2 regions of the Sulfurospirillum barnesii SES-3 genome follow, and region 1 is predicted to be linked to the other one. Evidence: riboswitches for the same ligand, from Rfam matches in the RefSeq annotation. Region 1 holds a riboswitch; the other holds the start of a gene.
The links. Region 1 has a riboswitch for thiamine pyrophosphate ahead of thiS (sulfur carrier protein ThiS). Riboswitches for the same ligand answer to the same signal wherever they lie in the genome.
Positions count from the first base shown of each region.

Region 2: linked by a shared signal. The riboswitch ahead of SULBA_RS06920 (TRAP transporter substrate-binding protein) and the one ahead of thiS (sulfur carrier protein ThiS) in region 1 are both predicted to bind thiamine pyrophosphate.

Region 1 covers NC_018002.1:1,522,997-1,527,920, reverse strand. The annotation lists gene SULBA_RS07665 (hypothetical protein) at 1-243, shown strand, start outside; gene SULBA_RS07660 (LA2681 family HEPN domain-containing protein) at 395-1,948, shown strand; TPP riboswitch at 2,120-2,220, shown strand; gene thiS (sulfur carrier protein ThiS) at 2,279-2,476, shown strand; gene thiF (sulfur carrier protein ThiS adenylyltransferase ThiF) at 2,476-3,090, shown strand; gene SULBA_RS07645 (thiazole synthase) at 3,087-3,848, shown strand; gene thiH (2-iminoacetate synthase ThiH) at 3,852-4,924, shown strand, end outside.
Region 2 covers NC_018002.1:1,367,850-1,372,773, forward strand. The annotation lists gene SULBA_RS06910 (valine--tRNA ligase) at 1-1,968, shown strand, start outside; gene SULBA_RS06915 (TRAP transporter substrate-binding protein) at 2,016-3,080, shown strand; TPP riboswitch at 3,114-3,221, shown strand; gene SULBA_RS06920 (TRAP transporter substrate-binding protein) at 3,265-4,314, shown strand; gene mog (molybdopterin adenylyltransferase) at 4,335-4,862, opposite strand; gene hisD (histidinol dehydrogenase) at 4,873-4,924, opposite strand, start outside.

The DNA.
Region 1 (4,924 bases):
CGAATGAGTCGAAACCCCAACATCGCTTTTTCGTTTCAATACGCTCTCAACCTGCCTGAATTAGGCGCTCCCAATGATGCGTATGTCTTTACATGTAAGATTGATTTTGAAGCTTTGTGTGAAGGAATGCCCTTTTTAGAGATTTTGTCGATGTTTGATTTATTGATGCTCAGTGAGCTGTGTTTTAATTTGGTGATGACGTATCGGATGCAAGAAGAGAAAGAGTTTAGGGAAGACGTTTAATAATTAGAACTCTAAATTGTAAGTTGTAACAAATGATTTTACAGGGAACAGGGGTTGGAACTTTTAGCTTTTGTTTTGATTGAACATCTTTTTTTTTACATGTAAAGATTTATTTGAGTAATGATGAGATAAAAATAGTGGAGAATCAATAATGACCTTTCAGCAATTAAATCAATTAGGTCAAATAATTGATAATGCTTGTGATGTTAATAATATTGATGAATTAAATACTATTATTGCAATTCATTCTGAGTTTACTGAAACTATGGAAGATTCTATAGAAAAAACGTATAGTTACTATTTACTTGGCAACGCTTGGCATGGTGTTAGAGAAATAGAACACGAAAAAAATGTAACGAAAGTTTGGAGCTTAGCGCAAGAAGAAGTATTTAAGGAGATTTATTATTTCAGAAAGGCGATTCAGCAAAGAGAGTTTGAAAATTTAGATGTATCTTTACAGTTAGCAGTTTATATAAATCTTGGAAATGCTTTTAGCCATTACGGAAGAACAATAAATGCAATAAAATATTTTGACAAAGCGATAGCATTAAAATTTTGGCATAAAAGTGTCGTCAATCATCCTAATTATTTTATGGCATTGATAAATAAAGGATTGACTTTAGAGTATTACTCTGAATTAGACTATGATGGTGGACATAAAGAGTTTTTTATAAAATTTGCCTATAAGAACTTTCAAGAAGCCATATCAATAATAAATGAATATTTGAAAAAGAACTATCCAGATAAAGAGTATTATCAAGAAAAAAAGGACAATATTCTAACAAAACTAAAATGGTACGAAGAGCAGTTTTCTTCTACTGAATTAGAAAATAGTGATTATTTTTTAAATTATAAAACACAATTTTCAAAAAATGAAGCTAACTATAGAAAATGGTGTCTATCACATAAACTTTTTTTAAACCCATTAAATGATTTGGGAAGCTATGATATTTCAACTCATGACCCTTTGAATTTACCTAATTTAACGACAGACATTGAAGAAGGGTTTCCAAAAATCATTACAAATTTTAATCAACTTAAACAAGAGTATATATCGTATAGGCATTTATTATTTGAAGGAGTACATGAAAAAACTCCAAAATACTATGACAAAGAAACTTCTATAATTGATGACTATAACTATAATTTATATAATATCAATATTGAAAAAATAAAAATAGCTTTTCGAGGGTTTTACTCTATTTTTGACAAAATTGCTAATTTCTTAAATGAGTATTTTTATTTAAATATGAATAAAAATAATATTTATTTCTCAAATATTTGGTATGAATATGAAAATCGTCAAAAAATAGGAATAAAAGAGATTTTTAACAAAAGTGAGAATTTAGCTTTACGAGGACTTTATTTAATTAGTAAAGATTTATTTGATGATAAACAAAAAGAATTTTTTGAAGTTTTAGAACCCGAAGCACAAAAAATAAATGATATAAGAAATCATTTAGAACATAAGTTTATATCTATCAAACTATTGGATATTGAGAAATTTGAGACTTACAAAGAAAGAAATAGAAATTTTGCTATTACAGAAGATGAACTTCAACAAAAAACACTCCTTTTAGCACAATTAGCGAGGGAAGCTATCATTTATTTATCTTTTACAGTGCATATTGAAGAGAAGAAAAAGGAGATTACAGATAAATATGCAACAATTCAATTAGATTTAAAGAATAGGGGTCGAAATTAAACTTTTAATTTTTCAAAGTGAATTTCAAGGTTTATGGATAATGTACATACAACACAGTGTGAGCTTTGATGACGTGAGAGATATTTTTTATATCTCAAATGTGTATATTAAATCGGTGACTAATAGATTAGGTATGTAACTATAGCCTATAAATTTTGTGTTATAATTCAACCCACTTATCAGGGGAGCGCAAGCTGAGAGTAGGCGAAAGCCTTGACCCTTTTAACCTGTATCTAGATAATACTAGCGTAGGGAGATAAATTCTGCATTTTTATATTCATTCTTGCACATTTATACATACTCCCAAAAACGCTAAACGCAAGGACGTTTATGTTGTTAATCAATTCTGAGCCGATGAATGCGTTTATTGGTAGAAGTGTTTTAGAGTTTTTGAGCTGGCGTGGACTAAGCGATGCTTTTATTGCTGTTGAAATCAATCGCCAAATCATTCCCAAAGAGTCTTTTTCAACCACCCTCTTCAACGATGATGATACCGTTGAAATCATCTGTTTTGTTCGAGGTGGATGATGGAGCATGAGAGAGATTTTCGTTTACGAAACGCCCCTTTTTTACAAACCATTCCAAACATAACGGTTGCCATCGCTGGGGTGGGAGGTATAGGCTCAAATTTAGCTGTTTTATTGACACGACTAGGCTTTGTCAATCTTCTTGTGGTGGATTTTGATGTGGTGGAATATGTCAATCTAAACCGCCAACACTACACCACGCATGATGTTAAAAAGGCAAAAGTAGAAGCGCTAAAATCGCATCTTGAAGCCATCAATCCTTTGTGCAATGTCACCATCATCAACACAAAAATCACCCCTCTTAATCAGCATGAACTTTTCAAAGACTATGAAATCGTCTGCGAAGCGTTTGATGATCCTCGTGAAAAATCAATGCTCTTTCATGAGCGCATCAAAGAGGATAAGTTTGTTATCGGCTGTTCAGGTATGGCAGGCTCAAAGCTCTCTTCCATGCGCATAAAACGCTTGGGAGAAAAAGCCTTTGTGTGCGGAGACTTTGGGGAGCAGAGCATTGAGAGTGATGGCATTATGGCGCATAAGGTGGTGCATTGTGCAACCTTGATGGCAGAGTGCGTTTTGAGTATTTATGAAAGCAGTTTAAAGGAGAAACAATGAACGATACATTACACATAGCAGGGCGTGAGTTTAGCTCACGCTTCATTTTGGGAAGCGGTAAATTTTCACTGGAGTTGATTCAAAGTGCTATTGAAAAAGCGGGAGCGCAAATCATTACCTTGGCACTACGAAGGGTCAATTTTGAAGGGGCTGAGAATATTTTGGATTTTATTCCCAAAGGCATTACGCTTTTACCCAATACCTCTGGTGCTCGCAATGCAGACGAAGTGTTGCGTTTAGCACGGATTGCACGAGAACTTGGGTGTGGAGATTTTATTAAGGTAGAGTGTATTAATGATTCGAAGTATTTACTTCCTGATAATTATGAGACGATTCATGCAACAGAGCTTTTAGCAAAAAATGGGTTTTTGCCCATGGTGTATATGTTCCCCGATTTGAGCATTGCACGAAGATTGGTGGATTCTGGAGCGGTGGCGGTGATGCCTTTGGCTTCTCCGATTGGCTCCAATCGAGGGCTTTTAACCAAAGAATTTATCCAAATTTTAGTCGATGAGATAGACCTTCCTATTATTGTTGATGCAGGTATTGGTACACCTTCGCAAGCGTGTGAACTCATGCAAATGGGCGTGGATGCCTTGATGATTAACACCGCTGTTGCCACCTCTGGCAATGTGGCACTTATGGCGCAGGCATTTGGTGAAGCGATAAAAGCAGGAAGAATGGCGTATTGCGCAGGGCTTGGCAGGGTTTCAAAGGTGGCGGATGCGAGTTCGCCACTCAGCGGATTTTTGGAGTAGAGCATGGCACAGTTAGAACGCATTGATGATACGTTATTGAAAAAAGTGCTTACGTTACGAGAAGATGCCACGTTTGCATTTAGCAAGGAGGATGTTTTAAGGGTTTTAGAGAAACAAAGCATCACGGTTGAGGATATGATGGTGTTGCTGAGTGAAAGTGCGCTTGAGTGCTTAGAGTTGATGTGCCAAAAATCACAAGAGGTGACACGACGCTATTTTGGCAATAGCATAGCGCTTTTTACGCCGCTTTATATCTCCAATTTTTGTGATAATTTATGTGTCTATTGTGGGTTTAATACGAAAAACTCGATTAAACGATTGCGCTTAGATGACAAGTCAATTCATGAAGAGCTGTTAGCTATTTCCAAAACGGGGCTGAGGGAAATTTTGATTTTAACAGGGGAGAGTGAAACGCATTCGGATATTGCGTATATTGCTAATGCGGCTTCTTTGGCTAAAAAGCAATTTTCTACCATTGGGGTTGAGGTCTATCCTACCACGATTGATGGGTATAAGACCTTGCATGAACATGGTGTTGATTTTGTCACCGTTTTTCAAGAGACTTACAATCCTAAAAAATACACACAGGTGCATCTTTTGGGCAATAAATCCGTTTTTGAGTACAGATTTCAAGCACAAGAGCGAGCCTTGATGGGTGGCATGAGAGGAGTTGGTTTTGGTGCTTTGTTTGGGTTAGATGATTATCAAAAAGATGCGCTGTGTTGTGCGTATCATGCCTCTTTGGTGCAAAGAAAGTTCCCCCATGCAGAGATCGCGCTCTCCGTGCCACGGTTACGACCCATTAAAAACAACAAAGGTATCTCGCCCAATGATGTGGACGAAAAACGGCTGTTGCAAATCATGTGTGCGTACAGACTTTTTTTGCCTTTTGCTGCTATTACAATTTCCACAAGGGAGCGCAAGGGTTTTAGAGACGCTGTGTTAAAGATTGCGGCGACTAAGATTTCAGCAGGTGTGAATGTTGGCATTGGCAAACACTCTGGTGAAGAAGGGGGTGATGCGCAGTTTGAGATAAGCGATGAGCGAGAAGTTGCGGATATGCACCGTGATATTTT
Region 2 (4,924 bases), 160 kb from region 1:
CGCCCCGAGACCTACTTTGGTGACACGGCTGTTATGGTGCACCCTGAAGATGAGCGTTATAAACACCTTTTGGGCAAAAAAGTCGTTCTGCCACTCATTGATCGTGAGATTGAGATTATTGCCGATGAGCATGTTGATATGAGCTTTGGAACAGGCTGTGTTAAAGTGACCCCAGCGCACGACATCAACGACTACGAGGTGGGCAAACGCCACAATTTAGAATTTATCACTATTTTTGACCCAAGCGGTATCTTGAATGAGCAGTGTGGCGAATTTCAAGGTCGTGAGCGCCTTGAAGTAAGAAATGACGTTGTTTCAAAACTAGAATCGCTTGGTTTTATCGATAAAATTGAAGATTATGAAAATCAAGTAGGACACTGCTACCGTTGTAAAAATGTGGTTGAACCTTACATCTCTAAACAGTGGTTTGTTAAAAAAGAGATCGCTGAGGGCGCTATTGCTAAAGTCAATGAACACTTAGCAGAGTTTTACCCAAGCCACTGGCTCAATTCATACAATGCATGGATGAAAGAGCTTCGTGATTGGTGTATTTCACGCCAACTTTGGTGGGGACATCAAATTCCTGTATTTTATTGCGATGCGTGTGGACATGAGTGGGCGAGTGAAGCGGAGAGTGAGCATGAATGCCCTACATGTAAAGCTTCCAGCATCCATCAAGACCCCGATGTTCTGGACACATGGTTTAGCTCAGGTCTGTGGCCTTTTTCAACGCTGGGTTGGGAAAATGGCGATGCTTACAAAGGTGAAAAATGGAATGAGAGTGACTTAAAAGAGTTCTATCCAAACACCCTCCTCATCACTGGTTTTGACATTCTCTTCTTCTGGGTTGCACGTATGATGTTCTCAGGTGAATACACCCTAGGACAGCTTCCATTTAAAGACATTTACCTCCATGCTCTGGTTAAAGATGAACACGGTCAAAAGATGAGTAAAAGTAAAGGCAATGTTATCGATCCACTCGATACCATCAGCGAATACAGTGCCGATACCTTACGCTTTACCCTTGCTATCTTAGCGGTTCAAGGTCGTGACATTAAGCTTAGCGGCGAAAAACTGGAGCAAATCCGTAATTTTACCAATAAACTCTACAACGCTTCACGCTTCTTGTTGATGAATGCAAATTCGTTTGAAGACCTTGACAACATCGAAATCAAAACAGCTCTGGGTGCGTACATGAAAAGCCGTTTGGCAGTAGCACAAGAAGAGGTACGTGGACACTTTAGCGATTACCGTTTTAACGATGCAGCAACCACACTTTACCGCTTCTTATGGGGTGAGTTTTGCGACTGGGGTATTGAGCTTAGTAAGGCCGATAAACCTGCGATTTTAGAGTTAGGATCTATCTTCAAAGAGGCAATGAAACTCTTGCATCCCTTTATGCCCTTTATCTCAGAGTTTTTATATCAAGAGCTTTCAGATACTACACTAGAAGCAGCAGAGTCTATTATGGTCAAACGCTATCCACACGATTTAAAACGTGACGAGGCTATTGAGCAAACCTTTGAATTGGTCATTGAAGCCATTGTGGGTATTCGTCGTGCCAAAGCTAACATTGATCTTGGTAACAAAAAAATTGAACACGCTTACATTAAAGTGGCAGATGCTTCAACGCTTAAAGATGGTATGAAATACATTTGTTTATTAGCAAAAGTTGAAAATATCGACTTAACAGAGGTGAAAATTGCAAATGCTGCCAGTGATGTCGGTGACAATGTTGAGGTATTTATTCCCCTAAGCGGTGTGGATTTAAGCCCCATTATTGAGCGCTTGAATCATCAAAAAATAAAACTAGAAAAAGAGATCCAAAAACTAAGCGGTATGCTCTCAAACGAGCGTTTTGTTGCCAATGCACCCAAAGAGGTCATTGCTGAAAATCAAAAAGGTCTGGATGATGCCAGAGCTAAAATGGAAAAAATTGAGAGTGAGTTAAACTCATTGAGTCTTTAACGCTTTGATTTAAAAACAAAAGTAACCCTAAAAACAAAGGAGAAGAAATGCGTTTTATTGTAACACTGGTGATGGCATTGCTTAGTTTTAGTACATTTGCACATGCCCAAACCAATGAGAAAGTTTACACTCTAAGCCTTGCAACCACATGGGCTGAACAAGTTCCATTTTTAGGAACAGCACCTGCTACACTAGCTCACATGGTTGAGACAATGTCCAATGGACGCTTAAAAATAAAAATTGACTCCCCCAATAAACACAAATCCCCTTTTGGAGTGATGGATATGGCAAAAGCAGGTCAATACGACTTAGCTTATACCGCTTCATACTACTACAAAGGTAAAGATTATAAGCTTGTGTTTTTTACAACCGTTCCTTTTGGTATGCTCAGTTCTGAGCAATACGCTTGGTATAACTACGGTGGTGGTAAAGAGTTGGCGGCTAAAGTTTACGGCGAACACGGTTTGATTTCTTACCCTATGGGAACAACGGGGATGCAAATGGGTGGTTGGTTTAAAAAAGAGATTAAATCTTTAGAAGACCTCAAAGGCTTAAAATTCCGTATCCCTGGACAAGGTGGCGAAGTGATGGCGAAACTGGGTGTTAATGCGATGAGTACACCTCCAGGTGAGCTTTACACAGCACTAGAGCGCAACACGATTGATGCGGTTGAGTGGATTTCTCCTGTGTTTGACTTTGCGATGGGCTTTCATAAGCTAGCCAATTACTACTACACAGGTTGGCAAGAGCCTGCAAGCGAAATTCAACTCCTTGCTAACAAAAAGAAAATTGATGCACTCCCTGCTGATTTAAGAGCGATTTTAGAAACAGCAATTAAAGCCGTAGGCGCTCAGTTGATAGAACAATCAACCCATGCCAATGCTGAAGCATGGGCAAACATTGCCAAAGATTACCCTAATGTTAAAGTACAACAATTCCCATCCGATGTTATGGCAGCTTTGAAAAAAGCAGCTATCGAAATTGAAGACGAACAAGCAGCAAAAGATCCTGTCTTTAAAGAGATTTTGGACTCTCAGCGTGCGTACTTGGCAAAAGTTCGTCCATGGACACTCATGGGTGAATACGGTTACCTGAAACAACTCGAAAAATAATATTACCCGTGTTAGAGGACTATCCTCTAACACATTTTGTGCTAGGAGTGCTGGTTTTCCCAGCTGAGATAAGAGAGATGACTCTTAAATCCTTGACCTGATCTGGATAATGCCAGCGTAGGAAAGCTTCTTCTTTTTCTATTCTTCCATTTATCCTTCACATTTACATGTAAAAAGGAAAATGATGCGATTCATACTATGTATCTTATGCTTATCTGCAAGCGTTGTTTTTGCTGAGTCAAAAATCTATACCCTTACTCTCGCCTCTTCTTGGGGTGAACAGATTCCTATTTTAGGAAGCGCTCCTTATAAAGTAGCCAAACTTGCTGAGGAGATGTCGCAAGGACGCTTAATCATCAAAGTTGATTTACCCCAAAAGCACAAAGCCCCCTTAGGCATTATGGATATGGTCAAAGAAGGGCTTTACGATATAGGCTACACAACGCCTGTGTATTACAAGGGCAAAGACTATAAGTTGGTCTTTTTTATGACCGTCCCTTTTGGTATGACCACCACAGAACAGTACGCTTGGTATTATTACGGTGGGGGCAAAACACTCAGCGAAAAAGTCTATGCACCCCATGGTCTTATCTCTTACCCAGGAGGAAGTGTGGGTATATCGATGGGCGGTTGGTTTAAAAAAGAGATTGTATCCTTAGAGGATTTAAAAGGTTTAAAAATTCGCATTTCAGGACAAGGTGGCGATGTGATGGCTCGCCTTGGTGTCAATGCCCTTAGCACCTCTCCAGGAGAGCTTTATATGGCAATGGAGACAGGTCTTTTGGACGCTGTTGAGTGGATAAGTCCTGCGTTTGATATGGCGATGGGCTTTCACAAAGTTGCACCTTATTACTACACAGGTTGGAGTAAGCCTAGCGGTGAAGGGCAATACCTTGTCAATCAAAAAAAGTTTCATACCTTGCCTCAGGATCTAAAGCGCATCTTAGAGAGTGCCATCAAAATCACCGCACGAGAGCTTCTTGATGAGTCTAATGATGCCAACGCAAAAACATGGGCAAAGATGCAACACGAGTACCCACACATCAAAATCAACCATTTTCCAAAAGAAGTTATGAACGCACTCAAAAAAGCAGCACACGAGGTCGAGGAAGAACAAGCCAACAAAGATGCACTTTACAAAGAGATTTTAGAATCCCAACGCTCTTATATCGCTAAGATTCGCCCTTGGAGTATGATGGGTGAAGTGGATTATTTGAGCGAAATAGCCAAATAGAATCCTTACATGTAAGGATTCTACGCTTTAGGGCGAAAGGGTTTGATGACCTCTTCATGACACGTTAAATACGCTCCGCCAATGAGGTCAATACAATAAGGCACGGCGGGGAAAACAGCGTCCAAGCACTCACGAATGGATTTGGGTTTTCCAGGCAAATTGATGATAAGGCTTTTACCTCTAATGCCCGCTACTTGGCGTGAAAGAATTGCCGTTGGAACATACTTTAGGCTTACTTGACGCATGAGTTCACCAAAGCCAGGCATCATCTTCTCACACACCGCTTCTGTGGCTTCGGGAGTAACATCACGAAGAGCCGGACCTGTGCCACCTGTGGTGACAATTAAAGAGCACTCTTGAACATCTGCCATATCTTTGAGCGCTTCTTCAATAAGACTCTGCTCATCAGGAATCACCTCATACACACGTTCCCACTCACAACTTAAATATTCACCTAAAACGTCCATAATCGCTTTTCCAGAAAGGTCTTCATACACACCTGCACTCGCACGATCTGAAACGGTTAAAATACCTATTTTTGCTTTCATCCAAACGCTCCTATTTTTTTAAACGCACTCTTACACTCGCCTCATGCGCACCCAGTCCTTCA